One region of the Thalassobacillus hwangdonensis genome, then DNA from elsewhere that is predicted to be linked to it. Evidence: riboswitches for the same ligand, from Rfam matches in the RefSeq annotation. Region 1 holds a riboswitch; each other region holds the start of a gene.
The links. Region 1 has a riboswitch for cyclic di-GMP ahead of ACFQ2J_RS12100 (DUF192 domain-containing protein). Riboswitches for the same ligand answer to the same signal wherever they lie in the genome.

Region 1 (5,683 bases):
CGATTTCCACCCTTTTTCCGGCAATTAAGGCAATGGAGGGAGAAGGCGTAGAAAGGCTTTTCTATCTAACTGCTAAGACAGTCACTAGAATGACTGGAGAAGAAGCGCTCGAACGTCTGGCAGCACAAGGTCTGCGGCTGCGATCGGTCACTTTGACGGCAAAAGATAAAATTTGCTTTAAAGAAGAAACAATCTGTCAGCCGGATTACTGCGAATTTGCAGATGGATACTATGACCGGATCAATGGGGCGATTGTAGACATCCTCATGAACGAAACACAAATGACTCGAAACGTCGTGGAATCTTACGCTCGTAAGCATCGGATTTGTCCGTTCGAATTTTCCATTGATCTTGCTTATGCAGTGGATGTGATCATTTGTGATTATAATTACATCTTCGATCCTAGAGTAGCTTTAAAACGATTGATGTCGGAGGACAAGAAGCACACTGCTATTCTTGTAGATGAAGCGCATAATCTGGTGGAGCGGTCACGTGAGATGTATTCTGCCGTACTGACAAAGGATGAGTTCGTTCGTTTAAAACAAATGGACGGTATGGATGAATCATTGAATCAAGTGGTGGACGCGATCGAAAGTGAATTTAGAAATCTAAATGCCAACCATGATGCTGAAGGGTTTGTCCACGATGAAGTTCCTGGTCCCTTGGAGGAAAGCTTGGACCGCTTCATTACGGAAGCGGATAGTGTGCTGCGAGAGATGGAGGAAGATGCTGAAGAATTGTTGAGCTGCTATTTCAATGTCCAAAACTTCATGAAGATTCTTCAGCTTGTTGACGATCATTATGTCATCTTTGGACAGAAAGGGAACGAGAACGGTTCCATCCATCTCTACTGTCTCGATCCTTCATTGTTAGTAGGGAAAATCAGCTCAGGATTTGCATCCTCCATTTTCTTCTCGGCTACCTTGTCTCCTTTTGGTTATTACAAGGATATGCTTGGAGGAGCGAAAGAGGACTATATTCTGAAGCTTCCATCCCCTTATGCAAAGGAACAAATGCAGATCAACATCTTTCCTTTATCGACGAGGTATAAAGATAGAGAAAGGACGAGCATGCTTCTGGCGATGGCGTTGTACGATATGGTAAGTGAAACGAGTGGGAATCACTTATTCTTTTTCCCTTCCTATCACTATATGGAACAAGTCTATCGGGAATGGTTGCGTCTCGGGGTTGAGGCGGACACAATCATTCAGGATTTCGGCATGTCGGAAAATGAACGAGACAGTTTTCTGGCTGCATTTCAGCCGGACCTGAACAAACCATTGGTAGGATTCGCAGTCCTTGGTGGCGTGTTTTCGGAAGGTGTCGATCTTCGGGGTGAACGATTGAATGGAGTTGCAGTCGTGGGAATCGGACTTGCTCCAAGGTCATTTGAAAAGGAACTGATTAAAGAATATTTTAACGAAAAAGGGAAGAACGGGTATGATTATGCTTATGTGTATCCAGGGATGAACAAAGTACTTCAGGCAGGAGGGCGTTTGATCCGCTCTGAGGAGGATAAAGGGAAGATTCTCCTGGTGGATGATCGTTTTCTAACTAACAAATATAATTACCTGCTACCTGAAGAGTGGAAGCATTACACGGTCATTCGCTGATTTGCGACAACATTTCCCGGGAAATAGGAAACGAAATTAGACCAATTTCAACTTTTTTCGGTTTTTTTTAAAATTTAAGTGATTCTTTACTATCATGCCTAATATCCTGAAAAACCAATTTTAAATTGAAATATATGTTAAATAAATAGATAAAAAAGAATGGTTAATAAAATGGTTGCGATGTCGGTATAGTATAAAATAATTATCTAAATATTCTGAATTATATAAAGCTACCAGTGTGCAATTGGAGATATGTGTGTCTATTGTCCGATTCCTTTTTTGCTAGATCGTTTATATGATGAACGCAAGAGATCAGTCGGAAGACTTATAAACTGTATCTCGATAAAGGCAAAACTGATGAAAGTCAGTGACGCAAAGCTATAGGGGCTAACGTGCATATGCACTAAGCCAGCCAGCTATCGAAGGATCCAGGGGCATACTGGTTTATACATAACAAAGGAAGAAGGAAGCATTTTGTATTTTGTATGGCTTCTTTCGTTCGCGGTTTGTGTATGGCTGGTAACATAACCTCGCCTTCGGTAAGGCAGGGTTATTTTTTTTTGAAATGGAGGTGAAAGGTTGAAGGTAGTGAACCTGAGTAACGAACAACTACTTGCTGGTGAAACTCGTCAGGCATATCGGTTCTTTCAGCGACTGAGAGGCTTGATGTTTACAGGCCAACTTAACTCAGGAGCCGGATTGCATATTAAGCCCTGCAGATCCATTCATACTTTCTTCATGAATTACCCGATCGATGTTGTGTATGTGAATGAATTGAATGTAGTCATTGCAATTGATGAGTCGATGGAACCAGGTAAGCTTGGAAAGGTCTATGCTGATGCAGCTTCCGTAGTGGAGCTTCCAGTCGGTACTGTAAAAAAAACGATGACGAAACAGGGGCATTCCCTTGATTTCGTAAATAATTGAGGAGGAATTGGAATGGTAGAAAAAATGAAAAATCTAGTAGTCGAAGAAGAAGGTCAGGGAATGACAGAATACGGGCTTGTACTAGGGATTATCGCAGTTGCGGTTGTTGGTACACTGGCAGTTCTACGTGATGAAATCGTATCGTTGTTCACAAATGCTAAAGATGCAATCGTCGGAACAGAAAGCGGAGATTCTTCTGCAGGTAGTTGATTGAAATGATCAGAAAACTCTTGTTGGATGAGGGTGGCCAAGGGATGTCCGAGTACGGGTTGGTTATTTCATTTATTGCCTTTAGTGCATTCGTGACAATCATTGTCCTTCGAGAAAATATCGTAACAATGTTCAAGGAGGCAATCGGTGTCGTCTCCGAAGGGAACAACGTCTTACATCCTTAGTAAACAGCACTTATATTATTTTCGTACGTCAGCCTTACGTGTCCGAATGCGTGAGGCTCTTCTTTTACTAAATCGTTTCATTTTAGAGAGGTGATAGGGATGGATCTCCTGGATATGATCTTGATCCTTCTTCTGATTGTATGCGTGATCACGGATATCCGAAGCCGGAAAATCTATAATAAAGTTCTCTTTCCAACATTCCTGCTTGCATTGACGCTACATCTTGTGCAGTCAGGACTTCCCGGATTTAGCAACAGTATCCTCGGGTTACTTACAGGATTAGGCTTGCTGCTCATTCCTTACTTGATGGGAGGGATGGGGGCTGGAGATGTGAAGCTCCTCGCTGTCATAGGGGCGATTAAAGGCGTCGGTTTCGTATTGGTATCAGCCTTATATATGGCATTGGTAGGCGGCGTTCTGGCATTATGTATTTTACTTTTCCGAAGAGGGGTGACGTCACGTTTGAGGGGGATCATTTACTGGCTTTGGGGCTGGAAAAATGGAGCGAAACTCTCTCTTGGAATTAATAAAGACGACTATAAAGCTACCTACCCTTATGGGGTTGCTATTGCGATTGGCACGTTGATCAGCTTTGGTCTCGATGGAGAGATTTTTCTATGATAAAAGATGAAAAGGGACAATCCCTTGTTGAACTGGCACTAATCCTTCCGGTACTATTGCTGCTTTTAGTGGGAATCATCGATTTCGGGCGCATGCTCTATTCTTACACTCATCTTCATATGGCTTCTCAGGAAGCCGTCCGTGTAGGAGGATTGGGTGGAGATGATCAGGAAATCGGTGTCTTTGCGAGGGACTATATTACATTTGAAGATAAGGACGCATTAGTCGTCGACATTTCCCCTGGTGACAGCGTCAGAAAATCAGGAGAATATGTGGAAGTGACATTGAAGTACCCATTTGAGATGGTGACCCCGATCATTGATCATTTTTTCACAGACCCCTTATGGATTGAGACTAGTTCAACGATCAGGGTCGAATGAGGAGTGATGTGATGAGGGCGTTTTTAAAAAAACAGTCTGGTGATGCATTGATTTTGACAGCGCTGGCATTGATGGTGCTACTAGTCGCTGTTGGGCTCGTTATTGATGGTGGAATGATCTTCATGAATAAGAGCCACTTGCAGAAAACGGCGAATGCCGCTGTGCTCTCAGGAGCGCAGGAGCTTACATTTGACGTAGAGGAAGCAGAACAAATAGTAAATGAAGTCGTGGACAAGCATGAGAAATCGATTGAAGTCTCAGGAATTACCGTTTCTCCAAACGAGAAAATTGAAGTGGAAGTAGAAAAAACGGTTCCATTGGCTTTCTCCAAGCTGTTTGGCAGGGAGTATGTGGTCGTTCGTGCGCATGCTGCAGCCGAACTTGGGGTGATGGGCAGAGCGATGGGAGCGGCACCGCTCGGGATCGATGACTCCATCGAACTGGAATACTACAAAGAATATCAGTTGAAGGTTGATGAAACCGAAGTGGATACAGGCAACTTCGGTGTCCTCGCTTTAGGAGGACCCGGCGCTAAAACTTACGAATACAACTTGAGACATGGATATGAAGATCAGATTGAAGTTGGCGATGTTTTAGATACACAAACAGGTAACATTGCAGGGAAAACAAGAAGTGTCGTACGGGAACTTGTGGACGGATGCACGGAACTCCCGAGAGATGTATCCGACAGGGAGTGTTCCAGAGTGCTTTTAGTCCCTGTATATGAACCTTACAATCAGACATCAAATCAAATGAAACAAGTGAAAGTGACTGGGTTCGCGTATTTTTACATTACCGATCCAATGTCCAGTAGTGATACATCCATTACCGGAATGTTCATTAAACGTGCAGGAACAGGATTTACACATCCATCTGCCCTCAGCAAAGGGGCATACAGCATTCGACTAACAGAGTAGGTGAAAAAATCATGCGTTCAAAATTAATACTGGTGTTAGCCTTGGTTATGGGGTTAATTACAACGATGTTGTTTTTTAATTATATGAAACAGTTTGATGAAGCGAAGGCCGTTAACGAAACAACGGTGGAAGTGGTCGTTGCGAAGTCGAAGATCAGTGAAAATGTTCAGATTACCTCTGCCATGCTGGAAATGAAATCCGTACCAAAGGACGCTGTTCATTCCCAGACGTTGAAGTCAGTAGGAGAAGCAGCGGGGAAAATAGCAAAGAGTGATATTGAAACAGGTGAGATGGTCTTATCTTCACGACTGGCAGATCAACAGAAGGAAGATATTTTCGTGTCCAGGAAAGTGCAGGAAGGGTACCGCGCTGTTTCCGTTGGAGCAGACTTTGTAAGATCAGTTTCCAACTTGATTGAGCCGGAAGACTTCGTTGACGTCATTTTTACTGAAGTGGTGAAGGTTTCAGGCGAGGAAGACAAAATTGAAACGGAAATCATCCTGGATCGGGTGCGTGTATTGGCAGTTGGCAGATATATGGTGGAGTCGACAGAGGACGAAGATGAGCATGAGGAGTACAGTTCTGTCACATTGGAACTTACGGATAAAGAAACCATAAAGCTCGTCAATGCGTCTGAACGAGGCTACATCCATTTAGCCATGCATTCCAGAGTAAACCGTACGAGTGAAAAAGATTCTGAGTGAAGGTGGTGAGGAAGATGACTGAAGGAAACCCTTCTTCTGTAAGTAAAAGAGGAGAACTGATTGCTGTATGCAGTGCTAAAGGTGGGGTGGGGAGGACAACATTGACTGCTAATCTTGCTGTTGCAC
Region 2 (5,683 bases), on a different contig from region 1:
ATGATCTAAGGCCGATGCGGAATCTGCTCGACGTGCTTGCTGACCCATATGCTTACGGGGCTGAGCAAGAAGCTTATACCACACCACCAGCACCAACCACCATCCCATACCGAACCTACTGCGGCACCTAAGGGTCTCAATCATAGGTAACGATGGCTATTTAAAAGTAAAAGTGAACGTATTTATACCGGAATTAAATATTCAAGAAACAGGCGATAGCTGCATAGTGGCTATCGCTTATTTTTATAGAAGTTTATGAAACGTATGAAGAATGAACCCGTATGTAATAGTAAGGTGCTTTTGATCATGAGATAGGAGATGGAAAATGAAAAAGACAAGGTTCCGAGGAATAGGAATTGTCCTTGGTGTAGCAATTGGCACTAGCGTAGGAATAGCTGTTGACCAACTAGCGATCAGCCTCCCGCTCGGTATCGTTTTAGGTTTAGTTTTTGGTTCCATGTTAGACATTAGGAGTAATCGGTAAGGGCAATAGGGATTAATTAATTTCTAGGGGGATGGCGATGGGTATTAATGAACTGACCTCATTTGAAGGTTGGCAGGACCTATGGAAACGCTCCACGGATTCACCGGTATTAGTCTTTAAGCATAGTACCTCCTGTATGATCAGTGCTAGAGCTTTCAAGCATTTGAAAGCGTTCAAAAAGGAAGATGAATATGAAATAGATTGCTGTATGGTGAAGGTTATTGAAAACAGAAGAATATCTGATGAAATCGCAAAGGATACGAATATTCCTCATAAATCACCTCAAATTTTCCTCATAGATAAACAACGAATTATATGGAATACATCCCATTGGAAGATAACAGAAAAGCGTATAAGAAAAGCCGTTCAGGTAGGTTGTTAGAAGGTGATTGTTGAAGATGAGGATTACTAAAGGGAATATCAAATATTCCTCATCCACAAAACGAACATATGGATTATTGAAGGATACCTTTTACTCAGCCTAACAAGTTCAGTATTGGGAAAAGTTCGATTCTAAATAAAAGTGTGAATAGCAAAATAAAACGCTCAGATTTTTTCTAAGCGTTTTATTTATGGAAATATTATTTTTTCACTTATTAAACTAAAGCACTCGTTAGCGTAGGAAAAAAACTACACTTCGCTTTTAAATACTCCTTCATGATCTTGAAACATTGTCATTAAGTGTGTTTTTAACTTCAACAAGTTATCGTCTTTTTCAGCGAAAGATATTTGTATTGTTTTTTCCGTTTGAAGTTGTCTTGAGGCATTATTATCTAGTTCTATTTCTACACAATCTTTGTATAAAACTACATTTAAAATTCCACCAAAGGTTGAACGGATTTCATCATTATAGGTAATATTGACCTCATTCGATTCTAGTCTCTTATCATCAGTTACTAATGACTTTTGTAAAAGTACATATTCGTTGGCATTAAACTCATCATCAGCAAAGCCTATAATAAGGACATTTGTATGCTCATCAACATCAGTATTTAAAAAGTTCGCTTTTAACAGTTTTTGCATTCCCCATGTCCCTCTCATATTAAATCCTTCTAGAACTAGCATGCTCCGTTACTTTAAAAAGAAGAGACCGATCTTCTGATTGAAGAAAAGTACCCTTTCGCTTAACAAGTAACACTCATTATCCTTCGACTATTTTATTCTCTGTTCCATTTAGAATTCTCTTTATGTTTTGTCGATGAAGAATAATTATTGAAACGCTTATTAATAGAGAAAGTGCCATGATAACTACATCTTCAAATATTAGACTGTAAATGAATAATGATATACAAGCCAACATTGAACTAAGTGATACATACTTAGTAAAGATCAAAGTTAATACAAATACAACGAAACCAACAAAAACGCCTAAAGGGGTCAAAAACAAGAAAACTCCAGTCGCTGTAGCTACAGCTTTTCCGCCTTTAAAACTAGCAAATACAGAAAAGATGTGTCCTAATATGGCTAATAAACCACATACAATAGGGTTAACCGTAGAACTAAGTATTATCGGAAGTAAACAAGCAAGTGTACCTTTTAATATATCTGCAATTGCAACAATTACTCCTGCTTTTATGCCTAAAACTCTATAAGCATTCGTTGCACCAAGATTTCCACTACCATAATTGCGAATATCCTTCTTATAAAACACTTTACCGACTATTAAAGCAAATGAGATTGAACCTATTATATAACTTGAAATTAGAGTTAAAATGTTCAAAGTAGTATTGTCTCCTCAATTATTAGTTTGCTATTATAAGTATTTCTCTTTGTTATTTATTTTTTCCTGCAACCCTTCTTGTAATAACTGCTCAGCTCGTTTCTCTTCCAAAACTGAACCCGTTAGCTCAGGCACAGAAAATTTCACGCCTTAGCACTTCACCGCGATGAGTGACAGTCCCTCATCGCGGTGAAGCTTTAGCAGAGCGGGGGACTGTCCCTCAATGCGTTAAAGCAATAGAGGAGCTGGGAAAGTGAATCCCGGCTCCTCTATTATTGGGCGATGCATAGTTTGTTGCGGCCGCTTTCTTTTGCTTCGTATAAAGCGACGTCGGCACGTTTCAGGAAGTCTTTGATTACTACGTCCTGCTTCGTCAGGCTCGAAGCCCCGATGGAAACAGTTATATGGAGCGGCTGATTGTCCGGTAAGACAAACGTGTTGTTTTCTACCCGCTTTCTTATCCGTTCTCCAACAGCAGTCGCCTGGGTAAGCCTGCAATTAGGAAGCAATATTGAGAATTCCTCACCGCCGTTTCTCGAGACAATATCCATGTCCCGAGAGGTCTCGTTTAAGATCGCTCCAAGCTGTTTCAGCACTTCATCCCCTGCATCATGGCCGTAAGTATCATTCACTTTCTTGAAATGATCGATATCAATTACCAGAATGGATAAACTCTCATGCTTTTCTTTAAACCTGGTTGTAAAGATATTCAAATAGTAGTCAAATTGCCGTACGTTGTTCAGTCCAGTCAAGAAGTCCACTTCGGCCGATTCTTTATAGAAGTGGAATAAGCGGTTGGCTTCCTGCATATCAATGAATACTTTCACTGCTAAGAGCCCTGCAATGATTCCAAACGGCCAATAGAAAAGTAAGATTTCCTGGCGTAACGCTTCATCACTGATTGTGATATATAATGCGATCGTTACAAATAACATGCCTATGATATTCCCGAAAAACATTTTGACTTTTATGCTGTCGATTTGTGCATATTTAGCTAGCAAAATTACACAGCCTCCCAACAGCAGGGAGAGTGCTACAGCAACGTAAGCTGCTTCAGTAAAACCGAAGAAGAAACGGCTTCCTGCAATGATTACCGTCGTTACAATCGTGGCAGGAATGCCACCATAAAAACCTATGAAGAGGATAGCCAGATGTCTCAAGTCAACCCTGACAGTATCAGTCGCCTGGATGGAAAAGTACATCAATAGTAAGCCGAGTAGTCCAAAGAAGAAGCCGTAACCTATCGAGGTCTTCAAGGAGTTCTTGGAATTCAAAGGTTTGGGGAAGATTTTACTCATCAAATAAAAGCAGGATATGAGAACAGCAGCGTTTGCTGCGAGATCCTTAATCAAATAAATCACCTATTTCCATTACTGGTAATCGTTACAAATATAGTTATCTAAAAGTATAGCATTTTTAAGAAATATGTCGAAAAGAGAATGTAAAATCTTTGTGAAATAATCATAAAATTCCTTTTTCCTCACCAGTATGAACTAGTATTAAAGCCGAAAAGTGATTATAATAGGTACAAAGCAAGGCTATAACTGCTTCACACATCAACGAAGAGAAGGCAATGAACGATAACTCTTCATGTGGGCACTTGAGTTATCGGGAGTCACTAGTGCAACCGGCTCCTAAATGGAGGTATGAAAGATGAGTTTTTCCCCTTTGGATTATTACTTAAATGTGTATTCTCCTTCTGCAAAGGATTTACTAGAACAGCTCCGGAAACATGACGCCATTACATATCAACATTCGTTACAGGTAACCGATTATTATGTAAGGTTCTGTGATTATTGGTCATTGTCGAAAATGCTGGTGCCTTCACGGGTGCTTTCTGTGCTGCTTCACGATATCGGAAAGCTGCAGGTCCCGAAGCGCATCTTACAGAAGCGAAGTCCACTTACTAATATGGAGTGGCATATTTTAAAAGGGCATCCGCGATATGGTACTGAAATTTTGAGTGACCATACGGACATTAAATTAGAACCAGATGTGGTCTTGTATCATCACGAAAACCTCGATGGTTCCGGCTATCTTTATGGATTGCAGGGTGCAAGGCTGGATTCCTGTGTGAGAATCTTGCGGATCATCGATAGTTATGATGCCATGATAAGTGCAAGATCCTATGGGAAAGTTTTCACACCAGGAGAGGCGCTTGAAGACTTGAGGAAGCATGGGGATACCCACTATGATGCAGATTATGTCGATCTCTTTGAAGAATTCATCCGTGAGAAGAGTATGAAAAAATCTCTTCCTTTATAAATTTAAAGAATGAGGCTCCCAGCACAATGTGTATGGGAGCCTCTAATTTTATTTCGGGCACATATTTGGACATTATTTCCTACTGTTCCTAGAATAGAATCAAGAAAGTAGGAAGGGAAGGATAAGTGTGGCAGAGTTCAAACGTAATGTAGATAAACAGTGGTATGTGAAATACGATGAGGTAGGATTCCCTTCGATCCAGAAAGGGTGGGTCCTGCCTGCTGGCCAGTTCGAGATGTTCGATCCGTTCATCCTGATGGCGGAAGACTGGTTCAAGAAGGGAACATTCACCGATCATCCACACCGCGGCTTCCAGACGATCACCTATGTCGTCGATGGAAGGCTGGAGCACATCGACAATGGTGGGGGAAGAGATATCCTTGAGCCAGGTGACGTTCAGTACATGAATGCCGGTGGCGGAGCAAGGCACGCGGAGGACGGTGTCGAAGATGATATCGCGCATACCCTTCAGCTATGGCTGAATCTGCCGAAGGAAAAGAAATTCACCGGAACGAGATATCAGAACCTTTATGGTGAAGACGCGCCGGTCGTACGATTTGATGGCGGCCAGGCAAAAGTTTTCTCAGGAAACGTGGCAGGTGTGAAAGGCCCGATGGATTCTATCGTACCGATCACGTTGACGGAACTGACGATGGAAGAAGGTGCTTCGTTCACCCTCGACCTGCCAGAGAATCACAATGCGTTCGCATATGTCCTTGCCGGTTCAGCAGATATCGGGGAAGATCCGGTGAATTTGAACAAACATGGTGTAGCAACTCTGAGCTTTAACGAAGAGGCTCCTAACGACGCAACAAGCGAACTGAAGGTCACTTCCAAAAAGCGCCGAACGAGAGTGCTCGTTTATTCCGGCAAGCCGATACGTGAGCAAGTGGTCGCGCATGGTCCATTTGTCATGAATTCAATGGAAGAAATTAAGCAGGCATACGAAGATTTCCGCAACGGAAAGTTTGGACCGCCGGCAGTATAAAATAACTAAAGTGCCATCTGTCGAGATTAGTTGTTAATATGTGTGTATTAAAAAGGAGGAGCTTCGATTTCTGAGCTCCTCTTTTTTTGAGCAATAATTTGTTTCTTCCAACGCACATTTATGTGGAGCTAGGATTATCTAAAGATTATCTTCAATAAAAAATTAATAAAACCGGTAATAGTATCAATGACAAGCCCTTTGTTTTTCTTTTTCATTTTCCGATGGT
Region 3 (5,683 bases), 310 kb from region 1:
TTTACATCTTACGACAGAATGTAAGCTCACCTCCATTTTTGGTTTGATATAATAAAGAAATGAAATCCAGGATTGCGAGGTCATATATATGAAAAAGATCCCGAAAGTACCTTATCGGTATATCTTCATCGTTTTTGGAGCAGCATTATCTTTTTTTATTTGTTATTTTATCTTCCCTTTCAAGGACACAGCTGAATTCATCCAATTTACAACCACTGTCACCGGTTTGATCGTATCATTCTCGGCGTTCATCTTTGCGATGAAAACATATTTGTCGATCGACAGTGTCAATGTCATCACTCAGATGGATGGTAATGTCTTAGAAAATGAGAACTACGTCACATCCTTCACCAGCCTTTTGAGGGTCTATGATATGGAGACTTCCAAAAAAGTAGGAGACGAGATTTTCAAACAACTTGAGGATAGATTTTCGAAAGAATCAAAGACCGCCATTGAATTTGCAACTCATCTTCAGTACTTCATTGATATCATTGTGTTCTTTCCTTATCTTTTCAACGCAGCAGACGAAAACCGGCAGCGGAATATCGATAAGATGGATCATGTCTTAGAACTGATTGACCAACGTAAGCAAGCATTTTTGGCTGTAAGCACAGGGAACCTGATTCTGATTGATGAAACGGTCAAGCTGATCAAATCCATCACTACATACCAACAATTGACCCACCGTAACGATAAGCAAGTGACCTCCACTCTTCTTGATGTGAGAGGAACGATGCTGAAGAATAGCGTCACCCAGACGGTCTACTATAATTATCTTGGTCTGTACTACAATAAAAAAGCGAATGGCATCCTCAGGAGGAAATACGACATGGACAACCTTGATTTCTTTTCCACTGAAGGTGCACTGAAAGTGAAACAGACGATTCACACCCAATTATCCAGTGAAGATTTGGAATTGTTCATTCTCTATTTGAATGAGGCCAAGTATGCCTTTCATCAGGCACTTGAAAACGGACATAAAGATGTGATGTGGGAAGGCTTCATCAAATACAATGATGCTCGATCCACTTACTTGCTGCAGCAGACTTCCGTTACATATGAAGGGGAAGACTGGCAAAGTATCATGAATGACGCCCTGGTGGCAAGAAACCGGCTGAACATCCTTATTTCTGATATTCTGGAACGAGAAACGCCATCTCATCTCCAGGAATCCTTCAACTTTGAGTATCATCTGGCGAGTCTTGCAAAGATAAATCTATTGATTGCAGAAAAACAAGATATCACGGATTCACTCGGGCAACTGAAATATGCTTATCCGAGCTACGAAGGACTTGAAAAGGATCCGTTATTGGAGACTTCTTTTGAAGGTAAATTTGACAAAATCAATGCGTATCAACAGGAAATCCGCTCCTCCCTTACTGCTTTACAATAAGAAAGAGACTGGCCAGCTGGTCAGTCTCTTTTCATTATCGAATCTCGGCAATTACATGATCAATCATGGCACCAGCGATGTCTGCACCTGTGCAATCCGTAATGTTTTTAATGTGGGAGTTCCCGTTAATTTCACAAATGATCGGCTGATTTTCTTTCCCGAACAGAAGGTCAACCCCGGCGAAGTCAAGCCCAAGCTCCTTACTAGCACGGATAGCCAACTGTATTTGTTCATCCGTTGGTTGATAGGTTCGCATGATGCCACCATTGGTGATATTCGCCCGAAAGTCATCGTTACCAGAAGTCCTGAGCATTGATGCAGCCGGCTGATTACCGACAATATTGATACGCACGTCGCGGCCGTTGCTGGATGCGATGAATTCCTGGAACATGAACGGCTTATGCTGGAACACCTGAGCCTTCTCCACTAATTCTTGTGCGGAATGAGCAAGAAACACTTGCTTTCCGAAAGATCCGTAACAACCCTTAATAATCATGGGAAATGCTAGCTCATCAACTACTCTCTCAATAAAATCCCTATACAAACCCTCGGACTGATTGAAGTTGACCGGTGCCAGAATCGTTTTCGGCATTGGTAAACCGCAATCATTCAGACGAATATGGGTCAGCGCTTTATTTGCAGTATGTTCAATTGCTTCCGATGAATTGAAAACACGAACGCCCAAGCTCTCCAAGTACTTTGCCAGAAATACATCATTGTTCCAAGAAATAACGAAATCAGGTTTTGTATTCTTACTCTCTTCTTTATGTAAGACATAAAACAAATCAATATCTGTTTTAATCGTCAGAGAAATGTTTCTTAGATTTGCAGCTTTCTGAAGTAAGTCGTAATTGTCCTGAAACTTTTTAGATGAAGCAGTAAAACTATTTACAATCAGCCAGCCTAGCATGTAAGATGCCTCCCTGAATTAACTACTATTCACAGTATAGTAGAAATAGAAGTCAATTGATATCACCTCTCTCCACTGAAAATTAAAAAGCGCTTGGGAGAAGTCATATCCTCACAAGCGCTTTTTACAAAGCCAATTATTAAATCATCCTTACATCAATCGTCGTCTCACTGTTCATCGTCATCTTCATCTTCGTCATCTTCATCGTCATCACGGCGATCTCTGTCATCGTCCTCGTCTTCATCTTCATCCTGGTCATCATCGTCGTCGCGGCGATCTCTGTCATCGTCCTCGTCTTCATCTTCATCCTGGTCATCATCATCGTCGCGGCGATCTCTGTCATCATCATCGTCTTCATCTTCACCCTGGTCATCATCGTCGTCGCGGCGATCTCTGTCATCGTCCTCGTCTTCATCTTCGTCCTGGTCATCATCGTCGTCGCGGCGATCTCTGTCATCGTCCTCGTCTTCATCTTCGTCCTGGTCATCATCGTCGTCGCGGCGATCTCTGTCATCGTCCTCGTCTTCATCTTCGTCCTGGTCATCATCGTCATCGCGGCGATCTCTGTCATCATCTTTATCTTCGTTACGATCTACTCGATTTTGGTCACGATCTCTATTACTGTTCTTTTCTTCTTTTTGTTCCTCATCATCATTACTATCGTCGTTCTTTTCTTCGTCTTCATCCTCAGCCGAGCCTTTTGAGGTCTTGGAGTCAAGCAGTACTTTTTGATGCTGAGCCAACGCTTTTTCCAAACCTTTCTTCGCCTCTTCAGGCAAGTCATCTCTTTGAAGAAGGGCATCAATTTGTTTTGTACCTTTAGTCAAAGACTCCAGTGCTTCATCCAGTGAATCATCTTCAATCGTTTCCGAATCACTTCCATCCTTCAGTACAGTGACACTTTCCTCTTTTTGATCGATGAGATTTTCCAATTCATCAATCAATTGTAAGGCAAGCTCTTCTTCCCCACGTTCCAATGCAGTCTCTATTTCATTCATTCGCTTTTCGGCAAATTCATTCAATAAGTGCACTTTTTCCTTTTGATCCTTTGTTAATTCAAAAGTGGACTCTTCCATAAAACGTATCGTTTGATAAAACTCAGACTGAATATCGGTCTGTCCTTCTTCAGCAGACACACCTGTCATCCCGATTGAAAATACCAGACTGAAAGCAGCGCCTACACTTAACACTTTTCTCATTATAAATCCCCCTTATTTTAGATGGACTTCATCCAAGAATTTTTTGATCTCATTCTCTTTCTTCTCATAAGCTGAGAGAGGTGAAATGAACGTAAATACATATGTAAATTCTCGATGTTTCTTTATATAAATATCTGTTCTCATCTTTTCATTCAATCCAGAGATAAAAGAAATAGAAGCCTTATCATCTTGAACCACATCTACTTTACCCGCTCCATCTTTCAACTCATCTTTGATGTTTTCGAAAGATTTAGTTGTTTCGGTTACGGTTACAATTGCTTTCGATTGATTGTTGGTGAATTTCGCATGAAGTCTACCTTCGTCTGTCTCTTTTTCAAGTAACCAGCCTTCCATTTCCCCAACAGATAAATGATAAGAAGTATTTTCGTATAAGACCGATTCTTTACTCTCTTTAGAAGAATTCCCTTGTTTGCCTTGCACCTCCTCAGGCGAATTACATGCACTTAATGTAAATAACAACAAAATACTTACGATAAAGCTGCGGAATCTCAAATCCTAACCTCCTTTGTATTGAAAAAATAAATAAACCTATCCAATTACATGGATAGGTTTACACGTAATTGGCAGCTGGCAAGCATAGATAAACACCTTTAGCCCCTGTAGCTTTGCGTCCCTACTTTTCAATAGGTTTGCCTTTGTCGAATATATGAAGTTGATAATCTAATAATACCATAATTACCTTTGATGCTTTATCTAATTATGCCTAAATCAGGAATATAAACCCGAATAATTGGACTAATCAGGAAAATATACACACCTAATACCCTATCGTAAATTGCGATCAAAAAGTGCTAAGCGTATAGAGATTGTAAGTATTAAGAGTCAGTCGCCGGTAAATTTCAGATGGCGCCGGAAAAATCCGGAAGTTGCCGGTAAAGGTGAGCAAGTGGCCGGTAAATTCAAAAACTCGCCGGCAACCTTTTAAGACTCGCTGGAAAGCAGATTACACTTGGCTCACAAAAAAATGCTAAGCGCTTACGCTTAGCATTTTACATTAAAATACGTGCTGAGTCGCTATCCAATCCTGATAGTTCTTTACTGTAGGTACGTTCGACACTTCATATGGTAAGTATTTCATAGCGTGTGAGGTATTGAATAGTACGACTTCGTCATCTTCAGAGAGCCAGCCTTCTTCTACCAACCGTTTGAATCCTGCCATCGTCGCGGATCCTTCCGGTGATGAAGAAACTCCATACTTACCGAAGTAAGACTGCGCATCTTTGATTTCTTCTTTGGTAACCGCAACAGCTGTCCCATTAGAATCACGTAGGATAGAAGTGATCAGTTCCCCATCCGGAGGGCTTGGTACTCGCATGCCGGTCGGGTTGGACACGACTCCATAGGTTTGTGCAGAGAATGGACTTTCAGTTTCAATCGAAGTAACAATAGGCTGACAGCCATCTTCCTGCACGCTGACGATTTTCGGAAGATCTCCTTCAATGAACCCAAGCTCTTTCAGCTGCAGAAACGCATTCCACATCCCGATGACACCGGATCCACCGCCTGTCGGGTAGATGATTACGTCTGGCAGGTTCCAATCAAATTGTTCTGCCAATTCCAATCCCATCGTCTTTTTTCCTTCAGCTCTTCCCGGTTCCTTCAATGTGCCGACATTGTGCCAGCCCTGCTCTTTTTTTCCGTCCTGGATCAGCTTTCCAGCATCCTGGATCAAACCATCCACCAAAAACGTATGAGCACCGTGCAGCATGCATTCTTCCACAATCAGGCCTGGGCAATCCTTAGGCACGAACGCATATGCTTCCATTCCAGCGTAGCCCGCATATGCAGCTAGTGCTGAAGCGGCATTCCCATTAGAATTCACGGCAACTTTTTTGACCCCATACTCATTTGCTACAGACACTGCTGCTGATGATCCGCGTGATTTGAAGCTGCCAGTCGGGTTCTGTTCTTCCCGCTTCACCCACAACTTTTTGACAGGATATTCTTTCTCCGCTTCTTCAAGGCGGACGAGCGGCGTCCAGCCTTCCCCTAAGGAAATGACATTTTCCATATGTTCGACAGGGAGAAGCTCTTTATATCTCCACATAGAAGGAACCCGTTCTTTCAGGCTTTCTTTCGTAAATGTATGTGCCACCATATCGAGGTCATATTCTACTCCCAAAGTGCCACCACATTCACATTTGGTTTCAATTAAATCAA
Region 4 (5,683 bases), 400 kb from region 1:
TGTAAGCTCAGGTTTAGGTTCTCCATGTATGTAAACCTCTGTTTCCTCCACCTCTTCGAATTCGTTTAAATTCACACTTGTATGTATGGGTTGTTCGGTTTCGGTTGGAACTTCTTCTTGAAGCACCTGTGTTTCTACAACTTCCTGATTCTCTTGTAATTGCAATTGATTTGTCTGGGATTGTTGAGATTCTTTGCCGGTAGCACTCCCTGTGTTTTGGAAAGGTAGAAAAATATAAAGACAGATTGCCAGAGTAGTGATCACCGATAGAATCAGTAGATTCTTGTTGAATTTGATAATAAAACCCTCCATTTCTTATTCGTACAGTTCACTATTATACAAGTCGAAAACTGACGAACAATGAAAGTGGAGAGTTTGTCATGCATTTGTAATATAAATATAGAAACAGCCCCAGCATTTGCATGGGGCTGTTTAAGACTATGATTTAGTTTTTACTGCTCAACTTGATGGATACATTTTCCACACCAAGAACTTTGACTGCTTCCACCATTTTTTTAATTGTTTCTTCCGCTTGGGAAATATTGATATTTTCATTGGTGATTTCAAATGATGGCGTTTCTAAGCCGTCAGTCGCGTTATTAGAAAGTACTTTTTCATCAGGCTGAAGTACCGGGGTTTCCGCGGGTTTGACTTTCACGACCTGCTCTCTTTCCACGGAAGGTGTTGTTTCTGTTACATCATTCGTTTTGTACCGTTTCCCTCTGATTTTCCGTCCGTGATAGACGACGTTCGAGTATGGGCAGCCCGTTTCCTGAGCAATCTGGCGATAGTTTTTATCGGACTCTTCTAATAGTTGTTTGACTTGGCTAAGATCGTAATCATATTTCTTATTTGCGTGTGCCATTGAAATGCTCCTTTACAATAGAATAATAAAAAAAGAATACTTATTTATCATAAGCGATATACTTTTATTTGTCATATCAAAAATTCCGACAAATAATTTTGAAAAATAATTATCCTTTTTCAGTTAAAAATTGTAATTTTCACTATTATGAACCACTAGAGTATGCAATATTCAAGAAATGTTAATCGAAATTGAAACTTGTATAATAAAATCATATACCACCCGATTATGTCGAAAACTATTTAGACATATGCGCGCATCAGCAGAACGAATTTTGTTATAATGAGGTTGTTTCTACAAAATCATACATATTAACAATAGAGGAAGGTAGGGGTAGGATGGACTGGAAGACAAACCACCTCAGATGGAAAAATGCTGCATCATTGGATGCGGAACTTACAACTCAATTACAGCAGCTGCAGGAGGATGAAACCTCTTTGGAGGATGCTTTCTATAAAAACCTTGAATTCGGTACAGGAGGCATGCGCGGTAAGCTTGGCCCTGGAACGAACCGAATGAACCTCTACACGATCCGCCGTGCAGTTGAAGGTTTAGCGAAGTACATAGAAAATCGTGGGCAGGAGTGGAAAGAAAAAGGAATTGCGATTGCCTATGATTCTCGTCATATGTCAAAGGAATTCGCTGTCGAAGCGGCTCGCGTCCTTGGTGCACACGGCATCAAAACCTATGTGTTCACTTCCTTGCGCCCGACTCCTGAACTTTCGTTTGCGGTACGTTACCTGCACACGGCAGGTGGTATTGTCATCACAGCGAGCCACAACCCGCCCGAATATAACGGCTTCAAAGTGTACAACGAAGATGGCGGACAACTGCCATTGGAGCAGGCAGCTGAAGTCATCGATTACGTCAATCAGGTCGAAAACGAACTCACTGTCGATGTAGCTGACCAAGTTGAGTTGGAAGAACAAGGCTTGCTGGAATGGATCGATAAGAAAGTGGATGATGCTTATTTGAAAGAGCTTCGTTCGGTAAGCTTCAATCCGCATATGAATCACGACATGGCTGACGAATTGCAAGTCGTCTTCACACCGCTTCACGGTACAGCGAAGTTCCTGGTCGAAGAAGGCCTGAAGCAGATGGGCTTGAAACACGTGCATACCGTCGAAGAACAGGCACAGCCTGACCCTGAATTTCCGTCAGTGGAATCTCCGAATCCTGAGGAGCATCAGGCATTCGAACTTGCGATTAAAAAAGGGAAGCAGGTAGGCGCGGATATTCTGATCGGCACGGATCCTGACGCAGATCGCCTCGGTGTAGCTGTACCGGATGCAGATGATGATTATACGGTACTATCCGGAAACCAGCTCGGCGCGCTGATGCTGGATTACATCCTTTCCCAGCATTCGGATCTTCCGGATAATGGACTACTTATCAAGACGATCGTAACGTCCGAGTTCGGCCGCAAAGTCGCAGACTACTATGATGTCGCGACCCTCGACACCTTGACAGGCTTTAAATTCATCGGAGAAAAAATTCGTGAATTCGAACGCACCGGAGAATATGAATTTTTATTCGGTTATGAAGAAAGCTACGGTTTCCTCGTAAAAGAATTCGCTCGTGACAAGGATGCAGTCCAGGCTGCTATCCTTGCTGCAGAACTGGCCTTGTTCTGGAAGTCGAAAGGGAAGACGCTGCTGGAAGCGCTGGACGAACTTTATCAGCGTTATGGCTATTACGTGGAGGACCTGCAATCCATCAAGCTTGATGGAAAAGAAGGTACTGAAAAAATCCAATCAATTATGGAAGCCTTCCGTGGCATGGAAATCGATCAAGTAGGATCGTTGAAGGTCGTCGCTGTCGAAGACTATGCATCCTCCAAGCGCCACCACGTGGCAGAAGGTAAAGAGAGTGAAATTACACTGCCGAAATCGAACGTACTTAAATTCATCTTGGAAGAGGATTGCTGGTTCTGCCTTCGTCCATCAGGTACGGAGCCGAAAATTAAATTCTATTATGGGGTGAAGTCGGATTCCTTCAACGAAAGTCTGGATCGCCTCGAACAACTGAAAACCTATGTGAATGAAAAATTGCATGCACTCGTTTAATCCGAAAGGCCGCCTGAATGGTGGCCTTTTTTGGTCAAAATTATTCTATTACCATACATCGACAAATCCTGCATTTTGAGTATGCTAAAACGCAACTTTATACCTATGTAAATGTTATAAAAGGACTAGTAATTTGTCAGATAGTATAGTAGACTGTATTTATCAGAAAATTAAAAATAAGTCGCTAGTCAAAGGCAAACTTATCGAAAGGTAAGGACGCAAAGCTTCGGATCTAATGCTGCTCTTCCCGGGATCCATACATAAAAAAGAGCGAAGATGGCCGAGCTGCCTAAGGTGATGGATGATGGAGGATGATCATTCATGCAAACGAATTGGCGCAAGGAAGCAATCGATGTCGAGTGGGTAGTATTGATGTCAGAAGCCAAAGCCTTAGGTTTATCGAAACAAGAAGTTGAAGCATTTTTAAAAGAAAGAGCAGAGAGAAAGCCGACACTGCAGAGCAAATCTGCCGGCATTTAGACGACTGAGATCTTGTATAGAAAGATAAGACGCAAGCCGTACGTTGCCCTGGGACCTAAGGAGCAAATACGGCTTTGTTAATTTTTACAGAGAAAAAAAGCTTTTCTTTTTCAACGATCTGTCACATACTATAATTATGAATACTGAATATTCAGAATTCTATGGGGGTGGACAAGTTGTTGACCGTTAAGATGCTCAAGCCCTATTATGTGAAAGAAGACAGCCACTACACGCGCATCGTGCTTGCATATCAGTACTTTTCTGTATTGGTGGACGGACAGTTGTATCACTTCATTCCGAAAGAATCGAAAGAGATTATCATCGATCGCAAGAAAAACCGGATTCATAACGTCTATGATATTTTTGTTTTCCAAAGAGGTAAAAAAGTGATTTATGTGGCAGTTGCGGATCTGCTCGTGCTGCCGGAATTCATGACTCAGATCCAGTCGATTTTAAAAACGCATGACCGAATCGAAGAAAAAGAAGAAGATCCCTCAGAGTCCATTGGCTTGTTCGAAGAATTGGAAAAAGGGAACCTTCGCAGGTTGATTGACAAAGCCATTGATAATGGGGATGAAGTGCTTTTCAATCAATTGACCCAGAAGCTGAACCAAACGATAAGAAGTTGATGACTAGTGGGTGCCTAAATTCAGGCATCCATTTTTGTGGGAAAAGGTGAAAAAGTGTGCAGGATGGCGAAAAAATGAGAAAATGGCATAAGATGAACGATAACCTGCATAATATGAAAGGATATAGGGGTTTTCAAGCATAGTATTGTTCTTTATAATGAAATTAATAATTCTTTATTAAGAACGTTCAGAACGCTGACGTACTAATTATTTTTTTGATTTGCAGTTCTTTTTAAAGAACGACCTTACTGAGTGGAGGTTTGTACATTGATTGGACGACGATTGAAAGAACTGCGATTGGACAAAGGTATATCTCTGAGTGAGCTCTCGAGAAGGTCGGGGGTGTCTAAATCCTATATCAGCAATATCGAGCGCGGGGTCCAAAAAAATCCATCATTGATTGTACTGAGAAAGCTATCGAAGACGCTGGACGTTACGATTGAGCAGCTTGTTGCCTGGAAGTTTGCCTCAAAGGACGAAAAAAGCAGTTAATGAATGGAGATGGTGAACGCGGTGGAAACGAAAGTACTGGATGAAGAGTGGATCATGCTGATGAAGGAAGCGAAAGGGTTAGGGTTGTCGATTCAAGATGTTGAACGATTGCTGCAAACAAATAATGATGGAAGTAAAGAATAATCCCGTGACATAACATTGTCGCGGGATTATTCTATCTCGTCATCAGTTACCTCAATCTCTGCATAGTTGACATCTCCATGAATGAGCTCTGCCTGGCCACTTGTTAAATCGGTGATCCAATTCGAGAATTCGTCTTCACGTCCACTTTCTACGTAGACAACCAATTCCACAATTTCGAGATAGTTGATCGTCTCCAGATGGAAACTTGAGTTTCGAATTTCATTTTCCAATTTACCAAGAAGTGAGTAATCCGCCTTTACTGTCATTTCCCGCATCAATTGTCGTTTTACGATTCCAGTCGCTTTGATCGCTTCCGAGGTAGTACTCGAATAAGCACGGATCAGACCGCCTGCACCAAGTTTTATTCCTCCAAAATACCTTGTAACGACGACTGCAGTATCCTTCAGCCCTTTTCGTTTTAGTACTTCAAGCATAGGTACTCCGGCAGTTCCGCTTGGTTCCCCATCATCATTCGCCTTCTGGATCAGGTCATGTTCCCCGATCATATATGCCGAGCAATTATGGTTGGCATCGTTATGTTTTTTCTTGATTTCCTTAATGAACGTCTGTGCTTCTTCCTCGGTATCACATCGGCGTACATAGCCGATGAAGCGTGACTTTTGTATCGTTATCTCTGTGTATCCTTCTTTTTTTACGGTATAATAACTTTCTAACATGGTTTTAGAAAACCTCCTAAGCTTTAATTATAAGGCTGTTAAAACATCCCTGCAAATGAAATTTCAAGGATGGAATAAATGTATTTTTTCTTACGAAGACCCCCACAAAACGACATAGGAAAATCGAATGAGTATGTGAAAATTGATGGAGGAGAGTTAGGATGAGTGAATTGAAAACTGGGGAAAAAGCACTTGATCATATCATCAAAGAGATGGTCGATACCGTATCCAACAGTAAAGATGAAATTTTTCATATCGGCGAAGATTCACGCAATGAATTTGAAAAACTTCATAACGAACTGCTGGAAACGAAACAGCAGGTCATTTCCC

Region 2: it holds a riboswitch for cyclic di-GMP, as region 1 does, so the genes downstream of both, ACFQ2J_RS17230 (HD-GYP domain-containing protein) here and ACFQ2J_RS12100 (DUF192 domain-containing protein) in region 1, are expected to answer to the same signal.
Region 3: it holds a riboswitch for cyclic di-GMP, as region 1 does, so the genes downstream of both, ACFQ2J_RS13595 (hypothetical protein) here and ACFQ2J_RS12100 (DUF192 domain-containing protein) in region 1, are expected to answer to the same signal.
Region 4: it holds a riboswitch for cyclic di-GMP, as region 1 does, so the genes downstream of both, ACFQ2J_RS13940 (anti-repressor SinI family protein) here and ACFQ2J_RS12100 (DUF192 domain-containing protein) in region 1, are expected to answer to the same signal.

Annotation. Positions count from the first base shown of each region.
Region 1 covers NZ_JBHTKL010000005.1:515,837-521,519, forward strand. Annotated here, with positions in the region: gene ACFQ2J_RS12095 (helicase C-terminal domain-containing protein) at 1-1,613, shown strand, start outside; cyclic di-GMP riboswitch class I at 1,951-2,037, shown strand; gene ACFQ2J_RS12100 (DUF192 domain-containing protein) at 2,202-2,540, shown strand; gene ACFQ2J_RS12105 (Flp family type IVb pilin) at 2,553-2,750, shown strand; gene ACFQ2J_RS12110 (Flp family type IVb pilin) at 2,756-2,935, shown strand; gene ACFQ2J_RS12115 (A24 family peptidase) at 3,035-3,556, shown strand; gene ACFQ2J_RS12120 (TadE/TadG family type IV pilus assembly protein) at 3,553-3,936, shown strand; gene ACFQ2J_RS12125 (TadE/TadG family type IV pilus assembly protein) at 3,948-4,853, shown strand; gene cpaB (Flp pilus assembly protein CpaB) at 4,865-5,557, shown strand; gene ACFQ2J_RS12135 (AAA family ATPase) at 5,572-5,683, shown strand, end outside.
Region 2 covers NZ_JBHTKL010000006.1:317,618-323,300, reverse strand. Annotated here, with positions in the region: gene ACFQ2J_RS17255 (protein adenylyltransferase SelO) at 1-131, shown strand, start outside; gene ytxJ (bacillithiol system redox-active protein YtxJ) at 522-866, shown strand; gene ACFQ2J_RS17245 (Imm10 family immunity protein) at 1,115-1,525, opposite strand; gene plsY (glycerol-3-phosphate 1-O-acyltransferase PlsY) at 1,626-2,204, opposite strand; gene ACFQ2J_RS17235 (GGDEF domain-containing protein) at 2,477-3,556, opposite strand; cyclic di-GMP riboswitch class II at 3,762-3,845, shown strand; gene ACFQ2J_RS17230 (HD-GYP domain-containing protein) at 3,858-4,469, shown strand; gene ACFQ2J_RS17225 (pirin family protein) at 4,591-5,457, shown strand.
Region 3 covers NZ_JBHTKL010000005.1:829,373-835,055, reverse strand. Annotated here, with positions in the region: gene ACFQ2J_RS13610 (hypothetical protein) at 89-1,393, shown strand; gene ACFQ2J_RS13605 (ATP-grasp domain-containing protein) at 1,428-2,303, opposite strand; gene ACFQ2J_RS13600 (DUF5667 domain-containing protein) at 2,471-3,502, opposite strand; gene ACFQ2J_RS13595 (hypothetical protein) at 3,515-4,015, opposite strand; cyclic di-GMP riboswitch class I at 4,083-4,167, opposite strand; gene ACFQ2J_RS13590 (threonine synthase) at 4,518-5,683, opposite strand, start outside.
Region 4 covers NZ_JBHTKL010000005.1:910,983-916,665, forward strand. Annotated here, with positions in the region: gene ACFQ2J_RS13925 (C39 family peptidase) at 1-312, opposite strand, end outside; gene ACFQ2J_RS13930 (hypothetical protein) at 446-865, opposite strand; gene ACFQ2J_RS13935 (phospho-sugar mutase) at 1,204-2,931, shown strand; cyclic di-GMP riboswitch class I at 3,115-3,224, shown strand; gene ACFQ2J_RS13940 (anti-repressor SinI family protein) at 3,253-3,411, shown strand; gene ACFQ2J_RS13945 (IDEAL domain-containing protein) at 3,591-4,040, shown strand; gene ACFQ2J_RS13950 (helix-turn-helix domain-containing protein) at 4,308-4,532, shown strand; gene ACFQ2J_RS13955 (anti-repressor SinI family protein) at 4,536-4,676, shown strand; gene ACFQ2J_RS13960 (YigZ family protein) at 4,703-5,353, opposite strand; gene ACFQ2J_RS13965 (sensor histidine kinase) at 5,515-5,683, shown strand, end outside.